2 regions of the Halalkalibacter lacteus genome follow, and region 2 is predicted to be linked to the other one. Evidence: riboswitches for the same ligand, from Rfam matches in the RefSeq annotation. Region 2 holds a riboswitch; the other holds the start of a gene.
What was found. Region 2 has a riboswitch for cobalamin ahead of SAZ04_RS02495 (ABC transporter substrate-binding protein). Riboswitches for the same ligand answer to the same signal wherever they lie in the genome.

Region 1: it holds a riboswitch for cobalamin, as region 2 does, so the genes downstream of both, SAZ04_RS04795 (ribonucleoside-diphosphate reductase subunit alpha) here and SAZ04_RS02495 (ABC transporter substrate-binding protein) in region 2, are expected to answer to the same signal.

The regions. Positions count from the first base shown of each region.
Region 1 is NZ_JAWRVL010000004.1:180,731-188,509, reverse strand. Features, by position in the region: gene ade (adenine deaminase) at 1-376, shown strand, start outside; gene SAZ04_RS04810 (PucR family transcriptional regulator) at 426-1,661, opposite strand; gene SAZ04_RS04805 (alpha/beta hydrolase) at 2,211-3,146, shown strand; gene SAZ04_RS04800 (YbjQ family protein) at 3,226-3,546, shown strand; cobalamin riboswitch at 3,770-3,972, shown strand; gene SAZ04_RS04795 (ribonucleoside-diphosphate reductase subunit alpha) at 4,101-6,281, shown strand; gene SAZ04_RS04790 (ribonucleotide-diphosphate reductase subunit beta) at 6,312-7,340, shown strand; gene pcrB (heptaprenylglyceryl phosphate synthase) at 7,695-7,779, shown strand, end outside.
Region 2 is NZ_JAWRVL010000002.1:214,680-222,458, reverse strand. Features, by position in the region: gene SAZ04_RS02520 (cob(I)yrinic acid a,c-diamide adenosyltransferase) at 1-69, opposite strand, end outside; gene cobT (nicotinate-nucleotide--dimethylbenzimidazole phosphoribosyltransferase) at 99-1,142, opposite strand; gene SAZ04_RS02510 (cobyrinic acid a,c-diamide synthase CobB) at 1,139-2,527, opposite strand; gene SAZ04_RS02505 (adenosylcobinamide amidohydrolase) at 2,571-4,037, opposite strand; gene SAZ04_RS02500 (FecCD family ABC transporter permease) at 4,034-5,104, opposite strand; gene SAZ04_RS02495 (ABC transporter substrate-binding protein) at 5,070-6,083, opposite strand; cobalamin riboswitch at 6,250-6,447, opposite strand; gene bluB (5,6-dimethylbenzimidazole synthase) at 6,529-7,170, opposite strand; gene SAZ04_RS02485 (ABC transporter ATP-binding protein) at 7,225-7,779, opposite strand, start outside.

The DNA of each region.
Region 1 (7,779 bases), on a different contig from region 2:
AGGTGCAATTGTCGCAACGGTAGCTCATGATTCTCATAATATCGTGGCTTGTGGAACAGATGACAAGAGCATTAAATTTGCTATCGAACAAGTAGCAAAGCAAGAAGGGGGAATTGCAGTTGTAAGGGGTCAAGAACTTCTAGCAGAACTGCCACTACCTTTAGCTGGTTTAATGTCGCTCAAGCCATTTGAGGAAGTGAACGGAGCGTTACAAAAATTAGAAGCTGCTCTAAGAGATATTGGTTTTGACGGAGACTGGAACCCATTTCTAACGTTATCATTTCTTGCTTTACCTGTGATTCCGTCTTTAAAGTTGACGGATACTGGTCTGTTTGACGTGAAACGCTTTTCTCATATTAATGTAGCCGATGACTGAGGTAGTCTAAGGGTCTGCCTTCTGCATTGGGTCAGACCTTTTGGATACGCTACGGTTGTTGATTTGCATAATTATAAGCTTGCAGTTTAATATCTAAATAAAGACCGATTCGCTGTATAGGATCTTTTAGTTGAATCGATGTAATTTCTTGAATGCGTTTTAAGCGGTAACTAAGGGTGTTAACGTGAATATGCAATTCTTTGGCGGCTTCATTCATATTTGCATCCTTATTTAAGACCACTTCGAGTGTTTGATAAAGGGAAGTAGCATGCTCTTGATCATACGACTGTAACTGGGATAGGGCTGGATTTACCACTAAACTTTTTTTGTGACTATGCAATACATCTAGGTGTTGGAACACGCCTAGTTGATGATAAAAATAAGCTTGTTTAATATCAGTTTGACGATTTGCTTTTAATTGAACAACTTTTTTGGCTTCAAGATAACTTTGCATTAGTTTTGAATAATCCTCGTATAAATAACCGCACCCAATAAACATGTCCTCTAATCCAAATCGTTCCCGCATCTGAACCTGGACGGTCTTCATAAAATCGATTAACTCTGATTGATTGGTTTTTTCATGAATGGAGCTAATCAAACAGATTAGCTGATTCTCATCTATTGTATCAAGCACTAGGTTTATTTTATTTGTCGTTTTGATGATGTACATAATATTCCGATAAAGAGTATCTGACATTTCGTTAACATGTAATACCATAAAGCCAAGAGGCTTTGTAGGAAGGACACCTACTTTTTCAAGAAGAGGTGCTGTTTGGTCATGAGTAGTCGTTTCGTCAGTTATGATTTGCCATAATAGTTCTTGATGATTTTTTTCGCGTTGCTTCTTCTGGAGATTTAATTGAAGTAAGAGGTTTTTTGCTTTTCCAGCAGCTATTTTTAATAACTGTTTATCTTTAGTTGAAAGCTTCGTATCAACCTCTATCACCCAAATGTACCCGAGAACTTCTTGGTTTTTTCGAATGGAAATCGCGACACGATTCCTAAGACCAATATCTGTGATGCTATTAATTTCAACAGGAACATCATTTTGGTTAAGTGCTGGAATGACGCCTTCTTTCCAAAAACGATTAATGACTTTCTCAGGGACTCTTCTTCCAATGATCGTTGAGATTCTCGCTGCATCTGTTTCATCGTCATGAGAGCTGTATGCTAGTAATTGGTGATTTGCATCCTCAAGTGTTACGGGACAATCAAGAACATCACTGATTGTATCGACGAATTCTTCAAGAGAATCGAAAACACGGTCAAATTTATTCGAATCCATAACATAACTCCTGCCTTTTTTGAATGTAATGGTAATGTTACTATAGCATAGAAATAGAAAAGAAAATCGAATGAAACACTCTTGATAGGTAAAACCCTCTGCAATAGTATCGCTATATAGAATCAAGTAGTTGAACAATAAAGGTAGAGGAACATTAGAAAAAAATATATGTTGAAAAAAAGGGATAATATTGCGTTTTTAGAAGTAGAGTTAAATAAAACAACACCTAATAAACAGATCGGCTTTTCATGACTAGTCTGTTGAACAAGTAGTCAGACACCGTGGGGGATGAAAACAGGAGTTTCGAATCGAGAGAGAAGAGGTAGACCCTTTTCGTGGCTAGATATGCTAAATCATCATTTAAAGCAATATAAACAAGTTGGATTATGTATGGTCAGACAACGCTTCACTTAACTCATGATGAGGTGGTGCAATTTGGTGAGGAACCTTAGCGAGGTTTTCGAAAAGCTGCTATGAAACGACCATTAAGAGACCGACAAGCACGGACTTATGATGTTTATCCTGCAAAACTTCTTTGGAGGCGATTATATGACTGAAAAAGAGATTCAGTTTGGCGAAAAAAATCAGATTTTCGGGACATTAACGTATCCAGAAACGTCACCGATTGCGCTACCTGCCATTTTGCTTGTTGCTGGTTCAGGTCCACTTGACCGCAATGGGAATGGCAAAGGGCAGACATTGCATTTATATGATCAGCTTGCAACCTTTCTGACGAATCAAGGTTTTATTACGTTGCGTTATGACAAACGAGGGACAGGGAAAAGCGAGGGAGTTTTTGCGAAAATGGGTTTCTGGGATCTCGTTAATGATGCGAAGGCTGCGATTCACTATTTGAAGAAGCAGTCGATTGTTGATCGTAATAAGATATTTGTGCTTGGTCATAGTGAAGGCTGTATGCTAGCACCAGAAATTGCAAAGGGTGAAGACTTAGCTGGACTTCTATTAGTTGCAGGAGCTGGGGCATCACTTGAAGATGCTCTTACGTATCAGAGAGGACAAATAGTTGAATCATTACAGGAACAAAAAGGTGTGAAAGGGAAACTATTCAGCCTGTTAAATGTAGCAAAAAAAGCAGAGAAAAAAGGAGTCAAATTTGATAAAAAAGTACGTTCAACAAAAAAAGACGTCATTCGATATCAAGGAGTGAAAATTCCAGCTAAGTGGTTTCGAGAACATTATGAGTATGATGTGTATAGTGGATTAGCGCAAGTATCTTGTCCTATCTTAGCCGTTACGGGTTCCAAGGACGTACAAGCGACCCCAGATAAAGTACGTGAAGTTGCGAGCTATACAAAGGTAGAAACAGAAACGCACGTAATTGATGGGATGAATCATATGCTTCGTGATCAAATGGAAGAAGTTGGAATTCTGCAATTGAAAAAGGTGTACAAAAACATCGGAGAAAAGCCACTCTCACCTGTTTTTCTTGAGGTCGTCAAACAATGGTTAAATCGTCATGTCTGAGGTAGTGGGGAGTCTTTAGTCATATTACTTTTGATTTTTAAATTAGAGCATAAGAAAGAAGAAATGGAGGAAATCAATTATGATGATTGTAACGACTGAACAAGTAGCGGGGTATGACATTGCAGATGTAAAAGGTTATGTAAAAGGAAGTACGATTCAGTCTAAACATATTGGGCGTGATATTACTGCAGGTTTAAAGGGGATTGTTGGTGGTGAAATAAAAGGCTACACCGAGATGATGACCGAAGCACGTGAACTTGCGATCGACCGCATGGTAACAGAGGCGGAAGAACAAGGAGCCAATGCGATCATCGGAATGAGAATGCAAACATCGACGGTTATGGCAAATGCAGCGGAGATTATTGCGTATGGGACCGCGGTGGTGATTGAGAAGTACTAATTAGAGTGAGTGAGGCTGCCCTTTTAGAGGAGCAGTCTCTTATTTTGTGTGGAAGGAGTTGGTTGTGGCTAGTAAAGCCGCTAGTCAGGAGAGTAACAAGCAATCTAATAATATGTACATTAGTAGATGCTATTTTTTGCTGAAAATAGTTCTTGCATTCTTAAGTGTGATTCTGTAGCATGTACAATATATCGTAATCTATAAATGTAAAAACAACTATATATTGATTTTGCGGAATGAACGGTGTCTAGTAGACTTAATAGGGAATCTGGCGTGAGGCCAGAGCTGCCCCCGCAACTGTATGTGTGGACGAAATGAGGGACCCACTGTGCAATAGGTTCGTATCGATAGATATGAACTAGCATGGGAAGGCTCAAAGTAGAGTGAAGCGCTAGCCAGGAGACCTGCCGTCATTCTTTAGTTAACTATCTTCGGGGTGTGAGAAGTGAGACGGCAGGTATGTTTGGTATTGTCTTATTTCACTCGCCGTTTTGCGCTCTTTCTCTTACCAGGAGAAAGAGCGTTTTTTATTTTAGAAGAGGAGTGTTTAATTAATGGAGACAACAGTGGAGAAAAGGTCAATGATAGAAAAGGTAAAGGAACGATTTCCGCATCTAACAATAAATGAATGGTGGAAAGAAGATGTCACGTGGGAAACGCGAGCTTTGGATGCGCTTAATCAGTTAGAGATTGATACGCCTGATTGGACATATGTGGCGGGACAGTGCTATTTAAACTCGTTGTATGAACAAATTGAGCAGACAAGAGGATGGGCTATCGATTGGGATAATCGATTTGCTAATTGGGTACAAAAATTAATAGAGGACGGCTTTTATGATCAAAGGCTACAAGCTTATTCAATAGAAGAGCTTAATGAGTTTGCAGCTACTATCAATCGTAAGCAAGATGATCGGTTTACATATATCGGAGTCAAGACACTGGCAGATCGCTATTTAACGAGGTACTTTGATGGAACATTGCTTGAATTGCCGCAAGAACGTTGGATGATCATAGCGATGACATTAATGGTCGAGGAACCAGTAGAAAAGCGAGTAGAGCTTGTGAAAGAAAGTTATTGGGCACTGTCAAATTTGTATATGACCGTTGCGACACCGACGCTTGCTAATGCAGGTAAAAAAGACGGTCAATTATCTAGTTGTTTCATTGATACAGTAGAAGATGACCTACGCGCGATCTTTGATAGCTGTACGGATGCGGCAACAGTTAGCAAGAACGGTGGGGGACTTGGACTATATCTTGGGAAAATTCGCGCAAAAGGTTCTTCGATCAGAGGGTTTAAAGGGGTATCTTCTGGTGTCATTCCGTGGATGAAGCAATTAAATAATGTTGCCGTAAGTGTTGACCAACTTGGCCAGCGTCAAGGAGCGATTGCTGTTTACCTTGATGTTTGGCATAAAGATATCTTTTCTTTTCTAGATTCAAAGCTTAATAACGGTGATGAACGTCAACGTACACATGACTTATTTACTGCTGTTTCAATCCCAGATGCATTCATGGAGGCAGTTGATAATCGTGAGAGTTGGTATTTGTTTGATCCGCATGAAGTTCGTCAAATGATGGGATTTTCGTTAGAAGACTTTTACGATGAGAATAAGGGCGAAGGGTCCTTTCGCGAACGTTATCAACAATGTGTGAAGAACAACGAGTTATCGAGAGTTGAAGTACAAGCAATTGATATTATGAAACGCATTATGATGTCGCAACTTGAAACGGGAAGTCCGTTTATGTTCTACCGAGATACTGCGAATCGACTTAATCCTAACCGTCATAATGGGATGATTTATGGTTCTAATTTATGCACTGAGATCATGCAAAACATGAGTGCGACAACGATAGAAGAAGAGCTGCTTGAAAATGGAATGATAACAGTAACGAAAAAGCCAGGTGATTACGTTGTGTGTAACTTGAGCTCATTATCAATTGCCAATGTAATGAAAGACGATGTATTAGAAAGAGTTATTAAAATTCAAATCCGGATGCTTGATAACGTTATTGATATGAACAGTCTCGATGTTAAACAAGCAGAGTTAACGAATAAAACTTATCGTGCCATAGGTGGAGGTACGTATGGGTGGCATCACCATTTAGCTAGAAAAGGGATCAGATGGGAATCTGATGAGGCGGTTGCAGAAGTTGATCGCGTGTATGAAGCAATTAACTATGCGACCGTCCAAGCAAGTATGGAGCTTGCCAAAGAAAAAGAAGCGTATCCAGCTTTTCCTAATTCAGATTGGGAGACAGGTGAGTATTTCGAAAAGCGTCAGTATGACTCTCCAAGGTGGAAAGAATTACAAACAGAAGTTAAAAAACATGGAATCAGAAACGGCTATTTACTTGCGGTAGCACCAAATGCAACGACGTCACTTATTGCGGGATCAACAGCATCCATTGATCCTATTTTTTCAAAGTTCTATATGGAAGAAAAGAAAAATTACCGGATTCCGGTTGTAGCTCCTGACTTATCAGCAGAGACAACATGGCTGTACAAGTCAGCCCATACAATTGATCAAAAATGGAGTATTCTTCAGAACGCGAAGAGACAACGTCATATTGATCAAGGGATTTCTTTTAATCTATATGTACCTAATACAGTAAGAGCAAAAGAGTTACTAGATTTGCATCTTTTAGCTTGGGAGAAAGGGCTAAAGACAACCTATTACGTTCGCTCTACCTCTGTTTCCATTGAAGAGGATTGCGAAAGTTGTTCAAGTTAAGAAGAGAAAGGGGCCATTTAAGTGGATACGATGCAACAACGGAAATTATATGATGTAGGGGCACCTAATGCGTCAACGGGGTTAATAAACGGAGAAAGTTCAAACGTTTTGAATTGGGATGATGTTCGTTTTTCATGGGCTTATCCATTATATAAAAACATGCTAGCTAACTTTTGGACACCGTTTGAAATTAATATGACACATGATGCAAAACAGTTCCCGAACTTAACAAATGATGAACAGGAAGCATTTAAGAAAATAATTGGACTACTAGCTTTTCTCGATAGTATCCAAACAGACTACACCCTTCGTGTAGCGGATTATTTAACTGATTCTAGCATGGCTGCCTTAATGAGTGTTCTCTCTTTCCAAGAGGTCGTTCACAATCAAAGTTATTCGTATGTACTCTCAAGCGTTGTACCGAAAGCAACACAAGATGAAATTTATGAGTATTGGAAGCATGACCCTGTCTTGCGTGAGAGAAATGAGTTTATCGTTGAGGGGTATGAAGAGTTTGTAAACAATCCAACAGCAGAAACACTTGCTAAATCGATTGTCTATGATGTGATATTAGAGGGCTTAAACTTCTACTCTGGATTTGCCTTTTTCTATAACTTGGCTCGTCATCAAAAAATGGTGTCAACTTCGACGATGATCAATTATATTAATCGTGATGAGCAACTGCATGTTTATTACTTTACGAATTTGTTTAAGGAGCTATTGAAAGAAAAACCGGAACTAGATTCAACTGAGATGCAAACATTTGTGGAAGAGGCATTCAAGAAGGCAACCGATCTAGAAATCCGTTGGTTCCGTTATATTATCGGTGACAAGCTTGATGGAATAGATCCAGAAGAAATGGAATCATATTTAAAATTTATGGCAAACAAACGCATAAAGCAGCTAGGCTACAATGCGGTTTATCCTAACAACCGTACTAACACGATGAGATGGATTAAAGCTTATGAAGATGTGAACGCAGCAAAAAGTGATTTCTTTGAGCAGAAATCAAGGCAGTATGCGAAAGTATCGAGCGACAATGGGTTTGATGAATTGTAGAATCAGTCATTAGAAATCAGTAGTTTAAAATCAAACATTGTTTGAAAAGACAGAAAGTAGAAACAGCCTGGAAAGAAAAAAATGAGCTGAGGAATGGTTTTCCTTCCTACGTAGCTTGCTATGAAAATACTCATAGCAGGCTTTTAAATTTTTGAGACGTTTCTCTTTTTAGTGAAAATAGCTATGCTCATTTAATTAGAGTGTTCTAAAAGGCAAAAGTGACTTTGGGACAGCCTAATCAAATGAGGTCATTTTGGTTAGGAGCTGCGGGCGACAACGTTACTTTTCTTTGATATAATGACTTCTCAGACAGGTACTTAAATGTATTTTTTGCAGGAAGCAGGAGTGATAAAGATGCTAGAGTTTAATGAGTGGCGACACGTTTTTAAGTTGGATCCGAATAAAGAAATATCAGATGAAGCATTAGAAGCCATTTGTG
Region 2 (7,779 bases):
CGTTTTTCCTTTTCCATGACCTGTATAAACGAGGGTTAACCCTTGTTGGTTGTGTTTTTCTTTGCTCATGCCAACCTCCTGTAATTGTAAAATTCAAATTAGTTTTTATTCGAAATTCCCGCTGAGCTAAACGTTGCCATTTCTTTTAACATTAATGTAGCTGATTGAATAATAGGGTATGCAATGGCTGCACCAGTTCCTTCTCCTAACCTGAAACCCAAATCCAAAATAGGTTTCTTCCCTAATAATGAAATTGCTATTTCATGCCCTGGTTCAACGGACTGGTGTGTCATGATCATATAATCAACAACATTAACCGCGATTGATTTTGCAAGTAATGCTGCCGTTGTACTAATAAATCCATCAACAAATATCGGGATTCTATTTTCCGCTGCAGCAAGCATTGCTCCTGTCATCCCCGCAATCTCAAACCCGCCTACTTTAGCCAAAATATCTATAGGGTCATGTGTATTGGGCTTCCGGTGTAGAATTGCCTGGTTAATAACTTCTACCTTATGTAGTAATTGTTCGGATGAAATCCCGGTTCCATGCCCAACTAATGAATGAACCTCTTTATTACTAAGTACAGCTAGTATCGCACTGCTTGCCGTCGTATTTCCAATACCCATCTCACCAAGAATGAGACAATTAACTCCTCTTTTTATCATCTCTACACCTTGAGAATAACCTGCTTCGATTGCTTCTTCTGCTTCTGCACGCGTCATGGCATCTTCTTGATAAAAATTGGCTGTACCGTAGCGAATCTTTTTATTTACAAGACTAGTATGCTCAATATCTGTTGCGACCCCAATGTCGATAATTTCGAGCAATGCCCCGATCTGTCTACTAAAGACATTAATAGCTGCGCCCCCGTTTAAAAAGTTTAAAACCATTTGCTCGGTCACCGCTTGCGGATATGCCGAGACACCTTCAGCCGTTATCCCATGATCTCCAGCAAAAACGAGGACTCCGGGTACGTTCACACTTGGAAAGGCCTCATTTTTCATTTCTGCGAGATTAATAACCAATTCTTCTAACCTTCCTAGACTTCCAATTGGCTTTGTTAATGTGTTGATATATTCATTGACTTGTTTACCCATTTCTTTGTTTAACTTTGGGATAGAATATACTTGTTGATTCATACCGTTTTTCCCCTACTAGGTTTACTTTCTATACATTTTTCAATCCAATTCTCAACCATAGCTAGACAAGACGCAAAATGAAAATGAGTGTAGCCTGCTACTAAATTGTGTGTTACATAGCCTTCCTTTTTTGTGCCACGCATGCCTTTTGTTTCGTAAGCATAAGGAATATCTTCTTCGGTAGGATGAAAGGATGAATAATGAAATTCATGCCCTCTAGCTATCTGATTTTCAAGTAAAAAATTTTTATTTTGTCCACTAATCTCTCTGTAGCCGAGTGCCGCTAATTTTGATTGCATTTGGACTTTGCCCGGGATTATTCCTACCATTGGATACTTCATCTTTTCCGTCGTTTCAATTGACTCAGTCAAATACATAAACCCACCACATTCTGCGAGTGTAGGCAATCCATTTTCAATGTTCTCTTTTATTGAATGCTTTGCTTTAGCACTACAAGCAAGTTCATCTGCAAATTCCTCAGGAAAACCTCCACCAAGATAAAGCCCATCTACATTTTCCGGTAAACCTTCGTTCGCCAATGGAGAAAAATAAACAATTTCAGCCCCATAAGACTCCAAGATTTCTATATTCTCCGGATAATAGAAATTAAACGCCGCGTCTTTCGCTACGGCAATCCTTACTAACGTTTCTTTCTTTCTTCCAAAAAGTGAAGAATTTTCTTTTATCGTTAATGGCTCCGCTACAGATAATTCAAGAAGTTTGTCCATATCAACTGTTTCAGAAACGAGCTCTCCTAATTTTTCAAAAAAAGAATCAAGTTCTCCTCTTTCAATAGAAGGAATAAGTCCTAGGTGCCGCTCAGGAATTTCAATGTCTAGTTCTCGTTTCAAATAGCCGATAACAGGAACGTGACATTCTTGTTCAATTGCTTTCTTCACTAGATGAAAGTGACCTTCACTTCCCACTTTGTTTGCAATGACCCCTACAATGTTTGGACCGTCAGCAAACAATTGAAACCCTTTTACAATCGCTGCTGCACTCCTGGCCATACTCGCGCAATTAACTACTAGTACAACAGGGCTTGTCGTTATCATACTAATCTCAGCCGTACTACCTTCATTCGTTTCTGGGTTTTTCCCATCAAAAAAGCCCATAACTCCTTCCATAACTGAAATGTCTGCTTCTTTGCTACCATTCGCGAATATATCTAACACTGTATCTTTTGTGAGCATCCAACTATCTAGATTACGAGAAGCTCGGTTCGTTACAGCTGTATGATAGGACGGATCAATATAATCAGGTCCACATTTAAACCCTTGGACTGTCAATCCGCGCTTTTTTAATGCTGACATCAAGCCAATTGTCACTGTTGTTTTGCCGACACCGCTACCTGTACCCGCAATTACGATTCGTCGTTCTGTCAAATCAACTCCACCTTTCTAATAATATTACTGTTCGAAACAATTACTACTTAACTCTTTTTAAATATTTTTTTATCGCTTCCTGTGTCGCCTGATAGACTATTTGTCCAATTCCTTTTCCTACAACTGTTCCTGATCCGGCATAAGGTGTCTTTTTGCCTTGCTGCGTGAGGGCAAGAAGTAAGGAATCGGTTGATGTACCTGTCGCGATCGTATTAGACGCAGGATCTTTTATGTTAAGATCTTGTAAAGCCTTTACTTTTGCTTCTGTTGCAGACATATATCCATTTACGATGGCTCCATCTGTAAAATGCGTATCTATAAAAACCATCGTATTTATAGTCCCTATTTGACTCGTTGCCCCTACTAAAGACCCTGCTGATATATCAACGGCATTTCCAACCCCAGCTGTCACAATGACCAACATGTTAATTCCTTCTATCTCTTTCGTTACAATAACCTTATCCACTAGTTTTACAGCCGTCATCATCCCGACTGCTTGTTCATGAGGAATGTGATATTTATCCATCCACATCTTTATATCTTGTGTAGGGTCGGAACAATCATAATTCTTATCGACATGAAAATTACAAAAATGCTTTAACCACTGTATGCCCTCTCCTATTACGCCATTGGAGATGGTTCGAAGCGGCCTATCAAATTGAACATGAATATATTCATCATTTTGTTCTATTTTATAAGCATCACTAAAATTCAACAGACTACTCGAAGTTGTGTAATTTGGTGTCATTAGGAGCTGTGGTTTCGGAACAGTTGGATGGGATTGAGCTTTGACCTCGACTTCATAAACTTTTTTTAATTGATCTTCTTTCCTTAACGTGTCTACATCTCCAACTTCTAAAAATGTTCCTTTATGAAGTAAAGCAATGCGATCTGCATATAACGAAGCAACATTCAGATCATGCAATATCGAAAAAATCGTTAAATCCATTGTTTGTTGCCGTTCTTTTAGTACATCCAACAGTTGGAATGTATGTTTTATATCTAGATGATTTGTAGGTTCGTCTAAAAGTAAGATTTCAGGTTCTTGTGCCAATGCTTTAGCTAATAAGACCCGTTGTTTTTCACCACCGCTAAGCATTCGGAATTGAGTCTTTTGAAATTGGCTTATTTTTGTTAATTCCATGACCTCTTCAATGACTTTCCAATCAGCTTTTGATAGCTGTTTTAGAATCCCTTTTTGATGAGGGTAACGTCCAAGACTAATAATTTCTTCAACGGTATAATCAAATGACACTTGAACTTCTTGTGACAAGACAGCTACTTTTTTTGCTTTTTCAAGCTTCGAAAGAGACTTAATTGCTTTTCCAGATAGTAGAATATCCCCTTTTTGAATAGGTAACTGACCTGTAATGAGTTTAAATAGGGTTGTTTTTCCACTCCCATTTGGCCCAAGAAGTGCAAAAAACTCTCCTTTTTTAATTTCTAAATTAAGATCTTTAATAATGGGGGTATTTGTATATCCACCTACTAAATTTTCAACTTTCATCATCTTTCTCCCCCCCTCCCAATTCTTTCTCTAATCAATAATAGTGCAAATACTGGTGCACCTATTAAAGCCGTAATGATACCAATTGGTAGTTCTTTAGGAGCTATAATCGTTCTTGCAACTAAATCAGCTAAAATGAGAAAAGCTCCGCCTATTAACATTGATAAAGGAAGGACGTGTCGATGATTTGGGCCTGTTATAAGACGAACTAAATGTGGAATCACAAGACCGACAAACCCAATTGAACCAGATACAGCAACTGCTGCTCCTGTTAATAAAGATGCACCAATTAAAATATATGTTTTTCCTTTCTTTACATCTACACCAATATGATCTGCTGCGTCCTCGCCTAGCGCAAGTGCATTTAATTCTCGATAATGGATAAGTACAATGAATGATCCGACAAGCATAAATGGGATGATCAGGTGAACGTGGCTCCATCCCCTCATTCCAACACTTCCGTATAACCAATAAAGAATCTGTGTCATCGCATCTCGATCCCCTAATGAAATGACCAAAGAGGTAATGGCACCGATAAAAGCACTAATAATAATACCTGCTAATATAATTGTTTCAACAGCTAGACTTCTACTGCTTAACCTGACTAACCCAAACACAACAAGTAACGTAATAAAGCCACTAATAATCGCAACGATTGGAAGAGTGAAACTTCCTAAACCAACGATAGTAACTTGAAAAAACAGCACGAATACTGCACCTAGAGCAGCACCTGATGATACCCCAATCGTATAGGGATCAGCTAATGGGTTACGCAGGAGCCCTTGGAATGCTGCGCCTGCTAATGCTAGTGATGCTCCTACACAAAGAGCAAGTAGAACTCTTGGGAGACGGATATTCCAAATGATCATTTCTTCATTTCTCGGAATATCATCGAGCCATCCAATATTAAAAGTATTTTCTAATACGATATGTAAAATGGCAGGGACTGGAATGGTCACACTGCTTACTAATAAACCAAGGAGGGTTGTACCAAGTACAAACCCTCCGCTTAGCATATACAACCAAACAATTTTATTACTTAAATATTTCCGGATAGATGAGTTCCGCAAGTGTCTCCACTCCTTCGATTAAACGAGGACCAGGTCTAGTAACTGTATCGTTATCAACATCAAACACTTGTTCATTTTTTACAGCTGGTACCTCAACCCACCCATCACGTGTCAATACTGTTTCACTTGGATTTTCTACATAATATCCATAAGTAGTTATGATTACATCAGGATTTAATTGAACGATTTCTTCTTCCGTCAATTTCACCCAACCGTCATGATCTTCGGCAGCGTTAATAGCGTGAATGGACTCAAGCATTTCATGCATAAATGTATTTTGACCTGTCGTAAAAATATCTGGTGCCGGTGAAACTTCGACCCAGACTTTCTTTTTGTCAGTAATTGAATCTGCTTTTTCTTTGATTGCTTCATGGCGCTGTTGCATATCAGAAATGATTTCTTCTGCTTTATCCTTACTTCCTGTTGCAGCAGCAATCATTTCAATATTGCCATAAACATCAGTAAATGAAGTTGCACTTCCAACGACAAGCACGTTTATACCTGCTTCTTCAAACTGTTCTAATATTTCTGGATGAGAATTGAAATGATAATCCGATACAAGAGCCACATCTGGAAGCAGGGTTAGAATCAACTCTGCGTTCATATCTTGCGCGCCAACTTTTTCAACCTCTAATGCCTCAGCTGGATAGTTACAATAATCCGAAACACCGATTATTTTATCGCCCAATCCAAGTACAAAGGCAATTTCTGTGTTACTAGCTTGAATAGAGACGATCGATTCAGGCTCTGACTCAATTGTAACTTCTCGACCAGCATCGTCTGTGATCGTTACAGGAAACTGTTCTCCTTTATCCTCGTCCAACTCTACATTGTCATCAGAAATTATTTCCTCTTCCTCTAAGTTCACTTCATCTTGAATGCCTTGTTCTTGATCTTGTGTACCACAGCCTACAATAATAGCCATACTTAACAGAAGAACAATACTGAAAAGCCCCCACTTTTTGAAAATCTCGTTAATCACTGTTTTTCCCCCTTCTATTTTCAAGCACAAAAAAACGCTATTCCAGAGGAAAGCGTAGTGTAAAAAGGCATTTTATGTATACTTAGTCTACTCGAGACTGACTATAAACTTGCAACCTTCATAAAAGATTACTATGCACTTTAAACATTCCTTTCCTCGAGGAAGATTAAAAACATAATAGGCAGGTCTCCTGACTTACGAATCAACGGTTGGTTATCCCTTCCCATGCAGAATACACAGTGGATATTTGCTAACCTTCCTCAACGCTTACAGTGGCGGGACCGTGTTGGACTTACACCAACTTCCCTCTTAGTCTTAAATATTTATTATCATTTAAGAAACCTATTTGTTTACTATTCATTTTTTTGTTCTAAACGCTATTATAATAGAGTTTCCGTCCCTTGTAAATTGATTAATTCTTTTATCCGAAGCCACTTATAACTTATGACCATTTATTTTTGAAAATGAGGGGCTCTAACTGTTTTCTTTCTTCCCATTTAGAGGTTTCAAGAATTGGCTTATCTGGATATTCATCTGTGTAACCAATCGTTAGCAATGCAACAGGGTCAATGTGCGGTGGAATTTCTAGTATGTCGCGTACGTCTTGTTTTTTATAAAAGCTAACCCAGCCCATCGCTAACCCTTCAACACAAGCTGCTAACCACATATTTTGAATCGCACAAGCAGTTGATAGTTGATCCGTTTCAGGAATTGAGTTGCGTCCTAAGACATGGGATCCACCTCGTGTCGGGTCACATGTCACACAAATAGTTAGAGGAGATTCTTTTATTCCTTCAATTTTCAAACTCAGAAAATGAGATTGTTTCTTTTCTTGTTCTTCATAATGAATAGCAAGAGCTCTTCTTTCTTTGTCAGCCGCCCAGGCAAGACGTTCTTTCACTTCTTGTGACGTAACCATTATAAAATTCCATGGTTGCATAAATCCTACTGATGGTGCATGGTGAGCAGCATGAAGTAGGTTATATATCAATTCTTCAGGAATAGGCGTTGGTTGAAATGTTCGAATATCTCTTCTTTTATAAATGACCTTATAAAATGCTTTCTTTTCTTCTTCGGTAAACATTTGATTCCTCCAACTCGTCTAATTCGTTAAAGTCATACTGCCTTTTCTTCAAAATCACTTTTCACCAAGAGTGTGGACCAATGAACGTGTATAAGGATGTTTTAGCTGTCGTAAGTCCCAATTTCTAAATGTTTCTACAATTTCGCCTTGATACATAACAGCTACTCGATCACACAATGTTTGAGCAGATTGAAGATCATGAGTAATAAATAAATACGATACCTGTTCTTTTTTTTGGATATGTTTTAACATATTTACAATGGATTCTTGAGAGTCCCTATCTAAACTAGCAATCGATTCATCAAAAATAATAAGATCCGGTTGTACTGCTAATGCCTTAGCGATACATACGCGCTGTTTCTGCCCTCCACTTAATTGATGCGGGTACCTTGATAAGTATGAATGATCAAGACCTACTAGCTTTAACAATTTGAAAAACATTTTTTCCCACTCTACTTTTTGTTCAGGAAAAAAATTAGTAATGGGTTCTTTCAAGATTTCTTCTACACGCATTTTTGGATGTAAGGAAGTAGATGAGTCTTGTAATACTAGTTGGATACGTTTATAAATAGCTAAATCTGTCATCTTTTTCCCATGTATAGCTTGACC